Regions from separate parts of the Labrys neptuniae genome, predicted to be linked through region 2. Evidence: riboswitches for the same ligand, from Rfam matches in the RefSeq annotation. Region 2 holds a riboswitch; each other region holds the start of a gene.

Region 1 (6,002 bases), on a different contig from region 2:
GATCGATCGCAAACAGCACGTCGCCCTCCTTGACGAGGGAACCTTCCACGAAGCTCGACTTGTCGAGATAGCCGGTGACGCGTGAGGTGATGTTCACCTGCGGCCAGGCCTGGAAGCGACCGGTGAATTCGACCGATTCGGTGATCTTGCGGGCGACCGGGTTGGCCACCGTGACCGGCATGGCCGGCATTTGCTGGGCGAGCGCAGCACCCGTCCCCTCGAAGGCCGCCAATGCCAGCACGCCGGCGGCCAGCCGACCCATTCTGCGACGCAACCTCGACATGAACATCCTCGCAAGCAACGCGCCTCAGCCAAGCCGCCCGCATGGCTAATGGCCTTGTCGCGGGCACTGGAGCTGGCGTCTGGAAATTTTGCAGGATTTCCCAGCCTGCGCCGCCAGGGCAGGGTCGGAGATCCTGTTCAGCGCTCCACCGGCCGGAATCGCGGTCGAATCGCCGTGTGAGCCTTATAGTATGATAATTCTTAGCGCTTTGATCCAATCAAGATCGGCGCCCTGCAACCATGAGTTGGGACTTGGTGCAAATCCGCAACAGCACCGTCATTTCTCGCGCCCGTGCTTGACACCCGCTTGGCTACATTCCGATCGGTGCGAACCGGCGGTGCCGGCTTCACCTCAGAAACGAGGCGAGGCCCTCTCGCTGGCTTCTGAAGCCAGCAGCGCCGCGCCTGCGCCGGTTTGCGCAAATATGCGGGAATGTCGTCAGCTCAGGGCGCCGTCCCCTCGCGCCCGATGCTCTCATAGCGGAAGCCGTGCCGCTTCATGTCTTCGAGCCGGTAGATGTTGCGCAGGTCCACGATCACCGGCTGCGTGAGCAGGTTCTTGACCCGCTCGAGGTCGAGCGCCCGGAACTCGTCCCATTCGGTGACGATCACCGCGACATCGGCACCATCGAGACAGTCATAGGCACTGGAGCGATAGTCGACATCGCTCAGAACCTTGTGGGCCTCCTCCATCGCCTGGGGATCATAGGCACGAACCTTGGCTCCCTTGTCCTGCAAGGCGAGCACGATCGGGATCGAGGGGCTGTCGCGCATGTCGTCGGTGTTCGGCTTGAAGGCAAGGCCGAGCAGGGCCACCGTCTTGCCGGCGATATTGCCGTCGAGGGCCGCGATGACGCGGCGGGCCATCGCCGCCTTGCGGGCATCGTTGACGCCGACCACCGCTTCCACGATGCGCAGGGGCACGCCATGCTCCTGGCCGGTGCGCAGGAGTGCCAGCGTATCCTTGGGAAAACACGAGCCGCCGAAGCCCGGCCCGGCATGCAGGAATTTGGAGCCGATGCGGTTATCGAGGCCGATGCCGCGCGCCACCTCCTGCACATTGGCGCCGGCCTTCTCGCACAGATCCGCGATCTCGTTGATGAAGGTGACCTTGGTCGCCAGGAAGGCGTTGGCAGCGTATTTGATCAGTTCGGAGGTGCGCCGGGCCGTGAACAGCAGCGGCCCCTGGTTGAGATGGAGCGGGCGATAGACCTCGGCCATCACCTCCTTGGCCCGTTCGTCCTCGGTGCCGACCACGATGCGGTCGGGGCGCTTGAAATCCTCGATCGCCGCCCCTTCGCGTAGGAATTCGGGGTTTGAGACCACGCGGACATCGGCGTCGGGCCGGACCTCGCGGATCAGCCGCTCGACCTCGTCCCCAGTGCCGACCGGCACGGTCGACTTGGTCACCACCACCGTGAAGCCCTCGACCGCCGCGGCGATCTCGCGTACCGCCCCATAGACATAGGACAGGTCCGCATGGCCGTCGCCGCGGCGCGAGGGCGTGCCGACGGCCAGGAACACCACGGCTGCATCGCGCACGGCGGGGGCGAGCTCGGTGGTGAAGGACAGGCGCTTCTCGCGCACATTGCGCGCCACCAGATCCTCCAGGCCCGGCTCGTAGATCGGCATGCGGCCGGCCAGCAGGCCCTCGATCTTGGCCGGATCCTTGTCGACGCAGGTGACGACATGGCCGAAATCGGCGAGGCACGCCCCCGTCACCAGGCCGACATAACCCGTACCGATCATTGCAACGCGCATGACATCAATCCTGTTTGGGCGACTAACCCGTCAGAGGCGTGTCTACAAAAGGCCCGGCGACATGCCAATGACGAAAAAGGAAAAGCAGCACTGCGGGAAGGCCCAGCCGGAGCGCCTCTATGTCTCCAGCCGCAGCGACCAGCCGCGGGCAGAAGGCCTGAGATCGGCGCGCGCCAGCGGAGCGGCCTCGATGCGCCAGAAGGAACGAGGCTCGCTGCCGAGGACATGAATGATCGCCGCGCGCAACACCGAGGCATGAGTAACGGCCAGGGTGAAGCCCTCGAACCGCCCGCCATCGAGCCAGGCGCCGACCCGCGCGATCAGGGCCGCAATGCTCTCTCCGCCATGCGGGCAGGCCTGCGGATCGGTCAGCCACGCCCCAAGCGCTTCGGGCTCGGCGGCGGCCACCGCCTCCAGGCCAAGCCCCGACCAGCGGCCATGGTCGCATTCGCGCAGTGCCTCGTTGATCTCGGGTTCGAAGCCGAGGGCCTGCGCCGTCTGGCGGGCCCTGAGCGCCGGACTGCTCAGGATGCGGGTCGCCTTGGCAAAACGCCACTGCAGGTCCCGGGCCGCCTGTGCCCCCCTTGCGTCGAGCGCCTCGTCGAGCGGAAACCCCGCCGCACGCAGTGTGGGCGTCGCGCCATGGCACAGCAGGGTCAGGCGTGGCGTCATGAAGGCATTTCCCCAAGATAAAGTCGCTTCCGGAATATTGACATATCCGTGACTTGGGCTCTTATGGAAGAGCTTTGCCAAGGGTGGGAAGCCGGTGGAATTCCGGCACGGTCGCGCCACTGTGAACGGCGGCGCTGCGGCGTCAATCCGGAAGTCAGACCTCTTCCAAGGCAGCATGACTCGTAACGGGACGCGTAATCCCAAGGAGCTTTTCATGACCACCGCAACTCTGGCACCCGTCGCCCAGCAGCCGATCGCCATCCCGGTCCGCGAGATCCTGCCCTGGGCGCTCTTTACCGTGCTCCTGGCCGTGCTCGCCATCTATTTCGTCGGCGCCGAACAGGGCGCAACCTCGCTGATTCCCGGCGTCTACATCCACGAATTCGTGCATGACGCTCGCCATCTGCTCGGCTTCCCCTGCCACTAGGGCGCTTGGACACACGACATGGTTAGATCGCTTTTGATCCGGGGGATGCTGATCGGCATCCTGGCCGGACTGTTTGCGTCTGGCTTCGCCTGGGTGTTCGGTGAACCCCAGGTCGACGCAGCCATCGCTTTCGAGGAAAGCCACGCATCCGAGCCGGCGCCCGCTCCGACAGCTGCGCCGGCTCCCGGCGCTGCGCAGACGACCGCAGCCCATGAACACGAGGAAGAGCCGGTCAGCCGGCCGGTCCAGGCCAGCTACGGGCTCGTCACAGGCATGGTCGCCTATGGCGCAGCGCTCGGCGGCATCTTCGCCCTGATCTTTGCCTTCGCGCAGGGCCGGATCGGCAGCCTCAGCCCGCGCGCAACCGCCGGATTGATCGCCGTCATCGGCTTCGCCGCCATCATGGTGGTGCCGCAGATCAAATATCCCGCCAATCCACCGGCCGTCGGCAATCCCGACACGATCGGCCTGCGCACCGCCTTCTATTTCGGCTTGATCCTGCTGTCCCTCGTGACGATGGCGGCGGCGCTGGGCACCGCGAACCGGCTCGCCGCCAGCCTCGGCCGCTGGAACGCCAACCTCGTGGGGGTGGCAGCCTATCTGGTGGTGATGGTGGTGGCCATGGAGATCTTGCCGACGGTCAACGACATCCCGGCTGATTTTTCGGCCACGGTGTTGTGGAAGTTCCGTATCGCCTCACTCGGCATCCATGCCGTGCTTTGGGCAACGCTGGGGATCGCCTTCGGCATTGCAGCACAGAAACTGCTGCAGGCCCCCGCTCGCCACTGAAAAGAGGCCGGTCAACCGCGTCAAACGTCGCATTTTTACAACACTGGCCCGATTTCAGGCCGGTTTTCAAAATTTATTTCATTTCGCACTTGCGAAATGAACCGATGAGGATCACTTTAGGGACGTGGCGGATGCGCCTTTGCGCTCCCCCACTGCCCTCCTTGGGCGTTTCCTCCCTAAGACTTGGGCCGCCATTTGGGCGGCCTCTTTCTTTTTCGGGTCAGCGGACCCCATATTTCAAATTCTGCAGCGGCATTTCGCCTCGATTAACCCCAGGGCAAAGCGTGCTCAGCTATGAATGCTTGGTTGCTTTCGCTTTCTGGCTCCAAGCCATTCCCATGGATTGGCTGAAGCGTTTTTGCGATTTGATGTGCTTCGTTCAAGTTACAAAACGCTCTTGCGTCCAAGCTCGCGCTTGCCCATTTGTGTTCACCCTCGCATAGTGTGTCATTATGGATCTGGACTCGCCCTTGTTTGATCGCATCCGGGTGCGCCCAAGGGCCGAAGAGGTCCAGCCGGCGAGCGTACGGCTATGCGAACATGCCGGTTGTAGGAACGCCGGCGAATTTCGCGCGCCCAAGGGGCGCAACCGCGAAGGCCAGTTCTGGCATTTCTGCCTGGAACATGTGCGCGACTACAACAAGACCTACAATTATTTCGCCGGCCTGCCGGACGACTCGGTGAGCGCCTATCAGCGCGATGCCGCCACCGGCCATCGCCCGACCTGGACGATGGGGGTCAATCCCTGGGCCAAGAAGCGCGGCGAAGGGCCGCAACCCGGCCCCGAGATCCATGACGGCTTCGGTTTCTTCGACGAGGATCACGGCTTCCGCCGCCCGCAAGGGACGCCCGAACCCGAGAGACGGCGGCTGAAATTGCTGGAGCGCAAGGCCCTCGACGCGCTCGATCTGCCGGAAACGGCCAGCGGCCCGGAAATCAAGGCGCGCTACAAGACGCTGGTCAAACGTCTCCATCCCGATGCCAATGGCGGGGACCGATCCAGCGAAGATAAATTGCGCGGGATCATCCAGGCCTATAATACGCTGCGTAGCGCCGGGCTCTGCTGAGCGCCCGCAACACCGGCGAGGCTTCCGGGCTTGGAGCGTGTCCAATCCGGGAAATCTCCGCCAGATCGTCGAGACGACGTCGAGCGTCCCATGCCCCGCCTGGCGAGACAGGGAAATTCGGCCAAGGCGTTTTGTGATTTGAATGACCAGCTTCAAATCGCAAAGACGCGTCGAACCAGGGAGTTGGAGTAAAAGTGCGCTTTTACTCCAGGGCCGGCATCGTCCGGCCCGCTGGAACTGATTGTCGGCTGCGCCGCCCTGGCGCCAGCCAAGGAAGGCATAATGACTGACGCAACGACACCGGCCAATCTGCCGGACATCATGGTTTCGGCCAAAAAGCTGTTTGGTTTCGATACGGATCTCGAAGTACCGGCCTATTCCCAGTCCTCCGACCACGTCCCGGACCTCGATCCCGATTACCTTTTCGACAAGCCGACGACCCTGGCGATCCTGGCGGGCTTCGCCCACAATCGCCGCGTAATGGTCACGGGCTATCACGGCACGGGCAAATCGACGCATATCGAGCAGGTCGCTGCCCGCCTCAACTGGCCCTGCGTGCGCATCAATCTCGACAGCCACGTCTCGCGTATCGACCTTGTCGGCAAGGACGCCATCGTCCTCAAGGACGGCAAGCAGGTCACCGAGTTCCGCGACGGCATGCTGCCCTGGGCCCTGCAGAACAACATCGCTTTGGTGTTCGACGAATATGACGCCGGCCGGCCCGACGTGATGTTCGTGATCCAGCGCGTGCTGGAAATCTCAGGCAAGCTGACCCTGCTCGACCAGAAGCGCGTGATCCGCCCCCACCCGGCCTTCCGCCTGTTCGCCACCACCAACACGGTGGGCCTGGGCGACACTTCCGGCCTCTATCACGGCACCCAGCAGATCAACCAGGGCCAGATGGACCGCTGGTCGATCGTGACCACGCTGAACTATTTGCCGCATGACAAGGAAGTCGACATCGTGCTGGCCAAGGCCAAGCACTATCAGAAGAGCCCGAACGG
Region 2 (6,002 bases):
CCGCTGAGGGCGCGGACTGGGTGCAGTTCGACGAGCCCTGCCTGGTACTCGATCTCGACGAAAGGACGCGAAAGGCGCTGCGCCACGCCTATGACGTTCTCACCGGCGCCGTCTCCGATCTGAAGATTATGATCGCGACCTATTTCGGCGGCCTCGGCGACAATCTCGACTTGGCACTCGGCCTGCCCAGCGCCGGCCTGCATCTCGATCTCGTCAGGGCGCCCGCGCAGTTGCGACAGGCGGTCGAACGGGCACCGGCGGACAAGGTGCTGTCGCTGGGCGTGATCGACGGGCGCAATGTCTGGCGGAGCGACCTGACCGCCTTGCTGGATCGCATCGAGCCGGCAGTTGCAGCCCTCAGGCCCAACCGCGTCGTCCTCGCCCCGAGCTGTTCCCTGCTCCACGTTCCCTACGATATCGAGGCCGAGAGCGCGTTCGATCCCGAACTTCGCAGCTGGCTGGCCTTCGCCGTCCAGAAGATCGGCGAGCTGAAAACCTTGTCGACAGCCCTGGTCGACGGGCGGCGGGCCGTCGCTGATGAGCTTGCCCAATCGGACGCGGCAGCTGCGGCCCGCCGCATATCCGCCCGTATACATGATACTGGCGTCGCTGCCCGAATGGCTGAGCTCACACCGGCCATGGGCGAGCGGCAACATCCCTATCCGCTGCGCCGCCGGGCCCAGGAGTGGCTCGGTCTGCCGCCCTTCCCCACCACGACCATCGGCTCCTTCCCGCAGACCGGCGCCGTGCGCAAAGCGCGCGCCGACCATGCCAAGGGCCTGATCGGCGATGCCGATTATTACGACTTCCTGCGCGAGGAGACCAGGCAGGCAATCGCCTGGCAGGAGAAGATCGGCCTCGACGTGCTGGTGCATGGCGAATTCGAACGCAACGACATGGTGCAGTATTTCGGCGAGCAACTGGCCGGCTACGCCTTCACCCGACATGGCTGGGTCCAGAGCTATGGCTCGCGCTGCGTGCGCCCGCCGATCATCTATGGCGATGTCTCGCGTCCTCGGGCCATGACGGTGGAATGGGCCCGCTTCGCACAATCCCTGACCAAGCGCCCGGTCAAGGGCATGCTGACCGGACCGGTCACCATGCTGCAATGGTCCTTCGTGCGGGACGACCTCGAGCGCGAGCAGGTCTGCCGGCAGATCGCCCTCGCCTTGCGCGACGAGGTCGGCGATCTGGAACGGGCCGGTATCCGCATCATCCAGATCGACGAGCCGGCCATTCGCGAAGGCCTGCCGCTCAGGCACGCCGAAAAGGAGGCCTATCTCGCCTGGGCCGTCGCCTGTTTCCGTCTCGCCGCCTCGGGGGTCGACGATGCCACGCAGATCCATACCCATATGTGCTATTCGGAATTCAACGACATCATCCATGCCATTGGCGGCCTGGACGCGGACGTGATCTCGATCGAGACTGCCCGGTCCAGAATGGAGCTGCTCGATGCGTTCCGAGCCTATCGCTACCCCAATGAGATAGGGCCCGGCGTCTACGACATCCACTCGCCCCGCTGCCCCACCGTGGCTGAAATGCGCGACCTCCTCGCCAGGGCGCAGGAGCGGATCGCCGGCGACCAGCTCTGGGTCAACCCCGATTGCGGCCTGAAAACCCGTGGCTGGGACGAAGTCCGCCCCGCCCTCGTCAACATGGTTGCCGCCGCCCGTATACTTCGTGAAGAGATCGCTCCAGCGAGAGTGGCGACATCCGCCTGAAAAAGTATGCCGGGGCATGAATTTTGTGCCCCGGCATCCTCTGTCCCCATTGAACAAAAGGGCGATACACACCATCTATTGACACATAGACACCAAAGCATACTAGATACGGTATTCACAGGTCGCCGGATTCGCCTCCGGCGCTAAGAGGGAATCCGGTAGGCCTTAGGGCAAAGCCGGGGCTGCCCCCGCAACTGTAAGCGGAGAGCGGCTGTCGATTGGCCACTGGCCGAGAGGTGGGTTTACCCCGCCCTCCCCGGGAAGGCAGGCAGTCCGCAACGACCCGCGAGCCAGGAGACCTGCCTGTGGATGCGTATCGTTTCCTCGGGCGGGGTGCCCCGACGGATCGCCTTGCTCGCGGCGCATCATCCTGCGTCGGCGCGGAATGCGCTCCTCGGCCCAAGCCTCCAACATATTGGGGTTTGCCGAATGTCTCTTGATCTCGAAACTGCCACGACCACAAAGACGCCTTTTCCGGCTGCCGGCGCCGACAGGGCGAAGCCGGCCTCGGAACCGGGCTACCAGGTCATCCGCCGCAATGGCAGCGTCACGCCTTTCGATGCCTCCAAGATTTCGGTGGCCCTGACCAAGGTCTTTCTCGCCGTCGAAGGCCATTCGGCCGCCGCCTCGCGCCGAGTGCATGACATCGTCGCCGACCTCACCGCCCAGATCGTTGCCGGCCTGACCCGCCGTGCCGACACCGGCCGAACCTTCCATATCGAGGATATCCAGGACCAGGTGGAACTCGCTTTGATGCGCGGCGAGCACCCCAAGGTGGCGCGCGCCTATGTGCTCTATCGCGAACAGCACGCCCAGGAACGAGCCCTGGAGCGCGCCGCCAAGGCGGAGGCACAGGCCGGCACTACCCCTGCTTTGCGCATGAAGACGGCGGAGGGTTCCCTGCTGCCGCTCGACCACGCGCGCCTCGCCGCCCTGGTGCTCGAAGCCTGTGCAGGCCTTGCCGACACCAACGCCGAAACGGTGCTGAACGAGACGCAGCGCAACCTCTATGACGGCATCAGCCAGGACGAACTGGCGCTGGCGCCGATCCTCGCCGCCCGCACCCTGATCGAGACCGAACCCGATTATGCCAAGGTCAGCGCCCGGCTGCTCAACGACAAGCTGCGCCGCGAAGCCCTCAGTTTCGTCGCGGGCCGTCCCGACCAGGCGACGCAGGCCGAGATGGCGAGCCGCTATGCCGAATATTTCCACGATTATGTCCGTGTCGGCATCGCCAACGAACTGCTCGATCCGGAACTCGGTCGCTTCGACCTCGCCCGCCTTGCAGCCTCCCTCAAGCCCGAGCGCGACTTGCAGTTCGACTATCTCGGCCTGCAGACCCTTTACGACCGTTACTTCCTGCATGTGCGGGGCACGCGCTTCGAGCTGCCGCAGGCCTTCTTCATGCGCGTGGCCATGGGCCTGGCCCTACGCGAGATCGACCGGGAAGCCCGCGCCATCGAGTTTTACGATCTTCTGTCCTCCTTCGACTTCATGGCCTCGACGCCCACCCTGTTCAATTCCGGAACGCTGCGCGCCCAGCTCTCCTCCTGCTTCCTGACCACCGTGTCCGACGACCTCGAAGGCATCTTCAAGGCGGTGAAGGACAACGCGCTGCTCGCCAAATATTCCGGTGGCCTCGGCAATGACTGGAGCAATGTGCGTGGGCTCGGCGCCCATATCAAAGGCACCAATGGCGAAAGCCAGGGCGTGGTGCCCTTCCTCAAGGTCGCCAACGATACCGCCATCGCCGTCAACCAGGGCGGCAAGCGCAAGGGCGCGGTCTGCGCCTATCTAGAGACCTGGCATGTCGACATCGAGGAGTTCCTCGATCTGCGCAAGAACACGGGTGACGACCGCCGCCGCACCCACGACATGAACACCGCCAACTGGGTGCCGGATCTGTTCATGGAACGTGTGGAGCAGGATGGCCCCTGGACCCTGTTCTCACCGGACGAAACGCCGGATCTGCACGATCTCTACGGCCCCGCCTTCAAGGCCGCCTATGAGGCGCATGAGGCACGCGCCGCGCGCGGCGAGCTGAAGGTCTCCAGGCAGGTCCGTGCCCAGGATCTATGGCGCAAGATGCTGACCATGCTGTTCGAGACCGGGCATCCCTGGATCACCTTCAAGGATCCCTGCAATATCCGCTCGCCCCAGCGTCACGTCGGGGTGGTGCACTCCTCGAACCTGTGCACCGAGATCACGCTGAACACCTCCCATGACGAGGTTGCCGTGTGCAATCTCGGCTCGGTCAACCTCGCTGCCCATGTCGATGCCAGGGGCCTGATGTTCGACAAGCTCAGGGCGACGGTGACGACGGCGATGCGCATGCTCGACAACGTCATCGACATCAATTTCTACACCATTCCCGAGGCACGGCGCTCCAACCTCAGGCACCGGCCCGTCGGCTTGGGCATCATGGGCTTCCAGGATGCGCTGCAGACCCTGCGCCTGCCCTACGCCTCCGAAGCCGCCGTGCGGTTCGCCGACGAGAGCATGGAAGCCGTATCCTTCCACGCCATCTCGGCCTCGACGGATCTGGCGGCCGAGCGCGGTCGCTATCCCAGCTTCGAGGGCTCGCTGTGGTCGCAGGGCATCCTGCCGATCGACTCGGTGGGCCTGCTGGCCGAAACGCGCCAGGGCGCAAGCTTCGACGTGAGCTCCACCCTGGCCTGGGACGCGTTGCGCCAGCGCGTGAAGACGGTCGGCATGCGCAATTCCAACACCATGGCGATCGCGCCGACGGCGACGATCTCCAACATCTGCGGCGTCTCGCAATCGATCGAGCCGGCCTATCAGAACCTCTTCGTCAAATCGAACATGTCGGGGGATTTCACGGTGGTGACCTCGGCCCTGGTCCGCGATCTCAAGACGCGCGGCCTGTGGGACGAGGTCATGATTTCCGATCTCAAATATTTCGATGGCTCGCTCGGACAGATCGATCGCATCCCCGAGGATCTGAAGGCTCTCTATGCCACCGCTTTCGAGATCGACACGGCCTGGCTGATCGAAGCCGCGGCGCGGCGGCAGAAATGGATCGACCAAGCCCAGTCGCTCAACCTCTACATTGCCAATCCCTCCGGCAAGAAGCTCGACACGCTCTACCGCCTGGCCTGGAAGCGTGGCCTGAAGACGACCTATTACCTGCGCTCGCGCTCGGCCACCCATGTCGAGAAATCGACGCTGAAGGGCACCGACGGCAAGCTCAACGCCGTCTCCGCCACGGTGCCGCAGGCGGCCGCGCCGATCCTGATCGAGGCTCAGCCGGACCTGGCTGCATCGGAAGCCTGGGGCAAGGCCTGCTCCATCCACGATCCCGATTGCGAGGCGTGCCAGTGAGCCGAGAACAGGGTGGAATGCGCTCCAAGAGTTCGTCCGCCAATAAGTGCCTCGAATTGGCTCGACCTTTGTCATTGCCGGGCTTGACCCGGCAATCCAGTTCCCTCCTCCGGACGACGAAGTGCGGTTCCTGGATGCCCGGGTCAAGCCCGGGCATGACAAAGGTGCCGCTTCAGTTACTTCCGGACAATGTCTCCGATGAGAAGAAAACGATGACGATGCTCGACTGGTCCGAACCCACCTCGCCCGCAAGCCAGCTTCCCCTGCCGCAGGGCGCGGCAGATGCAACCGGCCTTGGCGCCATCGACCGCAAGGGCGGCCGCGTCACGGTCGACGAGAAGCGCATGATCAATGCCCGTGCCGACGTGAACCAGCTGCTGCCGCTCAAATACAAATGGGCGTGGGAGAAATATCTCGCCGGCTGCAACAATCACTGGATGCCGACCGAGGTCTCGATGCAGGCCGACATCGCGCTGTGGAAGTCGCGTGACGGCCTGACCGAGGACGAGCGGCGCATGCTCAAGCGCAATCTCGGTTTCTTCGCCGCCTCCGAGAGCCTGGTCGCCAACAACATCGTGCTGGCGATCTACCGCCACCTCACCAATCCCGAATGCCGGCAATATCTGCTGCGCCAGGCTTTCGAGGAGGCGGTGCACACCCATACCTTCCAATACATCGTCGAGAGCCTGGGGCTCGACGAGGGCGAACTCTTCAACATGTATCGCGAGGTCCCCTCGATCACCGACAAGGCCGCCTGGGCGCTCAAGCACACCCAGCATCTCGACGATCCCGATTTCAAGACCGGCACGCCGGATGCCGACCAGGCCTTCCTGCGCGACCTCGTCGCCTTCTACGTCATCTTCGAGGGCATGTGGTTCTATACCGGCTTTGCCCAGATCCTCTCGCTCGGCCGGCGCAACAAGATGGTGGGGATCGCCG
Region 3 (6,002 bases), on a different contig from region 2:
CATCGGGCAGATCATCTCCGATGCCTTTGGCGTCAGCCTGCGAAACTACGGCTGGTCTCTCCTGCTGCAGCTGGCAGTCTTCGCCATATTCTTCGGCTTGCTTGGCTCGTTCTTCTGGTCCGCCTTGTATGGTGACCAGCTCGCCGTCGAGTCGGCTATCGCAAGAAGCATCGGAATATTCTACCTCCTGCTCCTCGCGGCCTGTTTCCTGTCGCTCGCTTTTTATTGTGCATTGATCCGTCTGATCCATGATCGCCACGTGGATCCGGCCAAGCCCGTGATGGCGGCCTGCATCGCCGGTGCCAGGCGATTCTTGCCAGCCCTTGGCCTGCTGCTGATCTATTTGCTGGCCTATATCGCGCTCTACCTGGTTGCCGCTTTGCTCGGACTGGTCTTCTTCGGCATTGGCGCCCCGCCCGGCTTCGTCATCGTCGCCATGCTGATCGCCGGTATTTTCGCCCTCTATCTGGTCTTTCCCTATCTGCTTTCCTTCGTCATCTGCATCAACGAGGATATCGGACCGATCCGCGCGCTTGGCCGCAGCCGCTATCTCAGCGCGGGATATCGCTGGCCTCTGTTCGGCATGATGCTGCTGACCTGGGTGATCTGGTTCGCCTACCTCCTGATCGTGAATGTTCTGGCGCGGATATTCGGGCCCAGCGGCGGCATTGCCGCCTTGATCATGATGCTGCTCGTCCTGCCGCTGATGTATGCCTGGCTGATCGGGGTCTATTCCATTGCCGCCTATCGCCTGCGGGTGCTCAAGGATGGCGTCGATTTGACCGGCAGCGTGGCTGATGTGTTCGACTGAGGCCCGTACTGAAAAAGCTCTATCCCCGGCGCCGCAAAGCCGTTGCGGCGTTCGCGGCCTCTGCCCTATCCAACGATCTTTCAGGCAGGCTCCATCCGATTCCCGGTGAATGCCGCGCCTGCACGGGAATGACGATGCGCTATCTGCTGACATGGGCCATGGCCGCCGCGATGACGGTGGCGGTCTCTTTCGTGCCGGCCAAGGCCGACAATACGGCCTCGGCCCTGTTCCAGAGCTATCTCGGCAAGGGCCGCATCAGCGAGGCGGACGAACAGATGCTGGCCCTCGCCACCAAGGCCAGCGGCAATGCCGACGCCAGGCTCGGCCTCGGCATGGTACGCACCGCCCGCGCGCTCGAACATCTGTCGCAGGCCCTCTACAAATATGGCTTCGCCACCGAAATGCCGGCGATGCGCTTGATCGGCCTGTCGGGCACCGTCTTCAGCACCAATCCCGATCCGCAGCCGATCACCTATCGGGACTTTCGCGGCATCCTCGCCACGTTCCTGGCCGATCTGGAAAAGGCCGACCAGACCCTGGCCGAGGTCGGCGACAGCCCTGCCAAGCTGACGGTCGATCTCTCCGTCACCCGTTTCGACTGGAACGGCGACGGCACCATCGACGAACGCGACCATATCGGCGCAGCGATCTCGGACCTCGACGATGCCGGCAAGCCCAAACCCTTCATCGTCGCCTTCGACACGGCCGACGCCAAATGGCTGCGCGGCTATTGCAACTTCCTGATGGCCCTGACCAAGACCCTCTTGTCACACGACATGTCGCGCAGCTGGGACGCCGGCTTCGGCAGCCTGTTTCCGCGCGCCGTCAGCGGCCTTGCCAAGGCCAATGGCGTCGATGGTGACGACGGACTGGGCATGACCCTGTTCGGCACCAGCAAGCGCGATACCGATGCCATCGCCGACCTGATCAGCCTGGTACACACCATAGACTGGCCGGTGGCCGACAAGGCGATGTGGCTGGAAGTGCGCGGCCATTTCAAGACGGTGATCCGGCTCAATCGTGAGACCTGGGGACTGATCGCCAAGGAAACCGACGACGACCACGAATGGCTTCCCGGCCCACGGCAGAAGAGCGGCGTGCTCCCCTCCCTCGAAGTGACGCAGGAGCGCATCGACTCGTGGCTCGCGCTGCTCGGGCAGGTCGACGAGGTGCTGGACGGCAAGCTTTTGATGCCGCATTGGCGCTTTGCCAAGGGCATCAATCTCGCCAGGGTGTTCGAGCAGCCCGGCAACTTCGACCTGGTGCTGTGGATCACCGGCCCGGGGGCCCTGCCCTACCTCGACAATGGCAAGGTGATGGACGCCGAGGCCTGGGGACAGGCCACGCGCATCTTCGGCGGCGACGTCGCGAGCTACGCCTTCTATTTCAATTGAGCGAGCGCCCGGCTGCGGCATCCGGCGTGAGCAGGTGCCGCTTCAGGCGAACGATCGCCTCGCGCTGCAAATCGCTGGCCTCACCATAGGCATTGGCGACCTCGGTCAGCATGTCGATGAGCTGCTGGCGCTCGGGCAAAGACAGGCGGGCGCGGAAAAGCGGCACCAATTCCTCGGCAACCGGCGTTAACACCCGGCCGCGATCCGTCAATTGCAAGGCCTGCTCATAGATACGCTCGCGGTCGCCGATCCCGAGCGGGTCGCTCATCAGGGCGAGGATGGTGTCCCGTTCGGCCCGGGTCAGCAACCCATTGGTGCGGACGAGCTGGATCATCAGGACGACGGCAGCGAGCCTGGGATCATCGATGGCCTTGAGCGAGACACGCTCCAGCGCCTGAGGCCGGACCGTGTCGGCACCCCGGTCGAGCGGGAGGGGAACCACCTTCGGCACGGCCTCGAGCCGGCGTGCTGCCGCCGGCTTGCGGGCCTTGCCGCGCAACAGCCAGAACAGGCCGACGACGGCGGCCACGAACGCTCCGATCAGGATCGCCCTCGGCCCCTCCAGCAAGACCAGGCTGGTGATCAGCAGAGCAATGATCCAGATCGCATTCTTACGCAGGAAATCCATCGGCCGTCTCATCCGATCGGGACAGTGCGCATCCTGCGCCAGCCATCCTATGAACCTGCATCTCCCATAGCGGCCCGCATGGCGGCGAGCAAGGGATGGCCGGGCTGCCGGCCGTCCCAGCCGTCGAAGCTCAGCACAGCCTCCGGCGGCAGGCGCTGGCGCCAGCCCTTCACCTCCAGTTCGGGCCGGGCATAGGCTTCGTGCACATAGCCCAGGCACAGATAGGCAACCGGAACCACCCGCTCGGGAATGCCCAGCGCCTCACGCAGGCGCGCCGGATCGACGATACTGACCCAGCCGACCCCGACCCCCTCGGCCCGTGCAGCCAGCCAGATATTCTGCACCGCGCAGACGGTGGAATAGCGGTCCATCGCCATGTCATGGGTGCGGCCAAGCACCACCGGGCCGGCGCGGTCGGGATCGCAGGTGATGCACAGATTGACCGGGGCATCGACGATGCCTTCCAGCTTCAGCGCGCGATATTGCGCCTGCTTCTCGGGCGGGAACATTGCCACGGCCTCGGCATTGGCTTCCTCGAAGAGAGCCTGCACCTTGCGCCGGGTTTCGGGGCAGCGCAGCACGAGAAAACTCCAGGGCTGCATGAAGCCGACCGAGGGCGCGTGATGCCCGGCCGTGAGGATGCGGGCGAGGACATCATCAGGCACAGGCTGCGGGCTGAACTGGCTGCGAACGTCCCGCCGGGTGAAGATAGCGCGATAGACGGCTTCACGTTCGGCCGGCGAAAACGGCCCCGAGGGCGCGAGCGCCTCGTTGGATGGGTCCATCGTCATTCCCCTTGCGATGGCAATCGCCGCGCCGTCCGCGCACGCCGATCTATCGCCTCCGGCCGGTCTTCTGACTCGGGATCCACCCATCCGGACGCCTTCCCCGCAGAGCGAGTGGCCTGAAACCTGCCCGGATAGTCCCCCTTACAGCGTTGGGCACGTCGCGGCTTCAAACCGCGTTCCCGATTCTCCCGCAAGCGGGCACCGAAGGTCTTGCGGGTGTAGCATGGGAGGTGCCGGCTGCCCAGCCGTTTGGGGCGCTGATGCCGAGCTGCCGGCGGCGAAGTGGACAGGGTGCAGGCTTGTGGCCTAGAATCGTCGGCTAGGCTTTCGGGCAATGACGCATCCTGGCAATCGCGAAATGAACAAAATCGATCTCAAACGGCGCGCCGGCGATCAGCCCGATCCCCTGGAACAGGCCAATCCCGTGCGGCTCGGCACCCGCCTTCGCCTAGCCCGGCAGACGAGGGGCTTGACGCTGAAGGCCCTGGCCACGGCCGCGGAGTGCTCGGAAAGCCTGCTGTCCAAGATCGAGAACGGCAAGGCCTCCCCCTCCCTGCCCATGCTGCATCGCCTGGTCGAGGTGCTCGGTACCAATATCGGCTGGATGTTCGAGGAATCAGACAGCGAGGAGGGCATCGTCTTTCGCGCCGGCACGCGCCCGCTGATCTCGCTGGACCCGCTCCGGCGCGGCGAAGGCATTTCGCTGGAACGGGTGATCCCCTATTCGCCCGGCCATCTTCTCCAGTGCAACATCCACCATATCGAGGCCGGCGGCGAGAGCGCCGGACCGATCCAGCACCAGGGGGAGGAAGTCGGCTATGTGCTGGCCGGAACCGTGGAGCTGATGGTCGGCGAGCGCACCTTCAAGCTCTCCGTCGGCGATACCTTCGTGTTCAAGTCCGAACTGCCGCACTGGTATCGCAACACCGGAACCGAGCGCGCCAGCATCTTCTGGGTCAACACGCCCGCCACCTTCTGAGGAAACCTCGAGGAGCCAATAAAACACCTCTGCCATTCCCGGCGCCGCCGAAGGCGGCGGGAAGAGAATCCAGGGGCAAAAATGGAGCCCCTGGCCCTGGATCCCCTTCCCGGGGCCTTTGGTCCCGCCGGGGATGACATAAGCACTTCTTCTCCAGGCTCTGTGCCGTCGGCTTTTCAAGAATCCCTCAAACCGTCATTCAAGTAACTTGACATGAATTCAAGTCTCTTGAATGATGCGGATGTCAGAACTGAGAATGAGCCCGGCACGGGCCATCCATGAAGGGAATTGAAATGCGGCTTTCAAAATATCTCGCCGGCTGCGCGGCGGCGGCAGCCCTGGCGCTGTCCCTCGGATCGGTGTCCGCTTCGGCCGACACTTTCGCCCTGGTCACCATCAACCAGCAGGCCCTGTTCTTCAACCAGATCAACGAAGGCGCTGAAGCCGCCGCCAAGGCGGCCGGCGCCAAGCTCGTCATCTTCAACGCCAACAATGTTCCAAGCGCCCAGAACGACGCGATCGAGAACTACATCACCCAGAAGGTCGACGGCATCATCCTGATCGCCATCGACGTCAATGGCGTGAAGCCCGCCATCACCGCCGCCAAGAAGGCCGGCATCCCCGTCATCGCCATCGATGCCCAGATTCCCGACGGCGACAATGTCTCCTTCGTCGGCGTCGACAATCTCAAGGCGGGCGAGGACATCGGCAAGTTCTATGCCGACTACGTCAAGGCCAAGCTGAATGGCACCGCCAAGATCGGCGTGGTCGGCGCCCTCAATTCCTATATCCAGAACCAGCGGCTGGACGGCTTCAAGAAGGCGGTGACGGCCAGCGGCCTCAAGGTCACCTTCCTCGACACCGTCGACGGCCAGAACGTGCAGGACGTGGCGCTGAGTGCCGCCGAGAACCTGATGACGGCCAACCCCGACATGACCACGCTCTACGCCACCGGCGAGCCCGCCCTGCTCGGCACCGTCTCCGCCGTGACCAGCCAGGGGCGCACCGACGGCGTCAAGGTCTTCGGCTGGGACCTGACCAAGCAGGCCATCGAAGGCATCGACCAGGGCTGGGTGACCGGCGTGATCCAACAGGACCCGGCCGGCGAAGGCAAGGCTGCGGTGGAAGCCCTGACCAAGCTCAAGAAGGGCGAGAAGATCGAGCCGATCATCAACGTTCCCGTGACGATCGTCACCAAGGAGAACGTCGACAAGTTCCGGGGCATGTTCAAGTAACGGGCCGACGGCGATTTCCTGATTAAGGTCGCGCTGCCCCTCACCTTACCTCTCCCCGTAAGAACGGGGCGAGGGGACTTCGATCGCGCATTTCATACCGAAAAGATCTCATCTCGCCCAACCGTTGGGCGAGATGACAGGGCTCAAGAATCGATCACAACGCTTGC

What was found. A riboswitch is a leader RNA that binds a small molecule or an ion and turns the genes downstream of it on or off. The one in region 2 is predicted to bind cobalamin.
Region 1: another riboswitch for cobalamin. It lies ahead of ABXS05_RS28040 (CbtB domain-containing protein); the one in region 2 lies ahead of ABXS05_RS33075 (ribonucleoside-diphosphate reductase subunit alpha).
Region 3: another riboswitch for cobalamin. It lies ahead of bluB (5,6-dimethylbenzimidazole synthase); the one in region 2 lies ahead of ABXS05_RS33075 (ribonucleoside-diphosphate reductase subunit alpha).

The regions. Positions count from the first base shown of each region.
Region 1 is NZ_JBFNQD010000014.1:67,328-73,329, reverse strand. It holds gene ABXS05_RS28055 (efflux RND transporter periplasmic adaptor subunit) at 1-283, opposite strand, end outside; gene ABXS05_RS28050 (UDP-glucose dehydrogenase family protein) at 727-2,043, opposite strand; gene ABXS05_RS28045 (histidine phosphatase family protein) at 2,161-2,715, opposite strand; cobalamin riboswitch at 2,753-2,899, shown strand; gene ABXS05_RS28040 (CbtB domain-containing protein) at 2,930-3,142, shown strand; gene ABXS05_RS28035 (CbtA family protein) at 3,161-3,931, shown strand; gene ABXS05_RS28030 (J domain-containing protein) at 4,402-4,998, shown strand; gene cobS (cobaltochelatase subunit CobS) at 5,281-6,002, shown strand, end outside.
Region 2 is NZ_JBFNQD010000027.1:3,521-9,522, forward strand. It holds gene metE (5-methyltetrahydropteroyltriglutamate--homocysteine S-methyltransferase) at 1-1,721, shown strand, start outside; cobalamin riboswitch at 1,824-2,042, shown strand; gene ABXS05_RS33075 (ribonucleoside-diphosphate reductase subunit alpha) at 2,151-5,063, shown strand; gene ABXS05_RS33080 (ribonucleotide-diphosphate reductase subunit beta) at 5,282-6,002, shown strand, end outside.
Region 3 is NZ_JBFNQD010000003.1:696,998-702,999, forward strand. It holds gene ABXS05_RS13930 (DUF975 family protein) at 1-811, shown strand, start outside; gene ABXS05_RS13935 (hypothetical protein) at 946-2,205, shown strand; gene ABXS05_RS13940 (TerB family tellurite resistance protein) at 2,198-2,833, opposite strand; gene bluB (5,6-dimethylbenzimidazole synthase) at 2,881-3,618, opposite strand; cobalamin riboswitch at 3,662-3,842, opposite strand; gene ABXS05_RS13950 (cupin domain-containing protein) at 3,980-4,600, shown strand; gene ABXS05_RS13955 (ABC transporter substrate-binding protein) at 4,894-5,835, shown strand.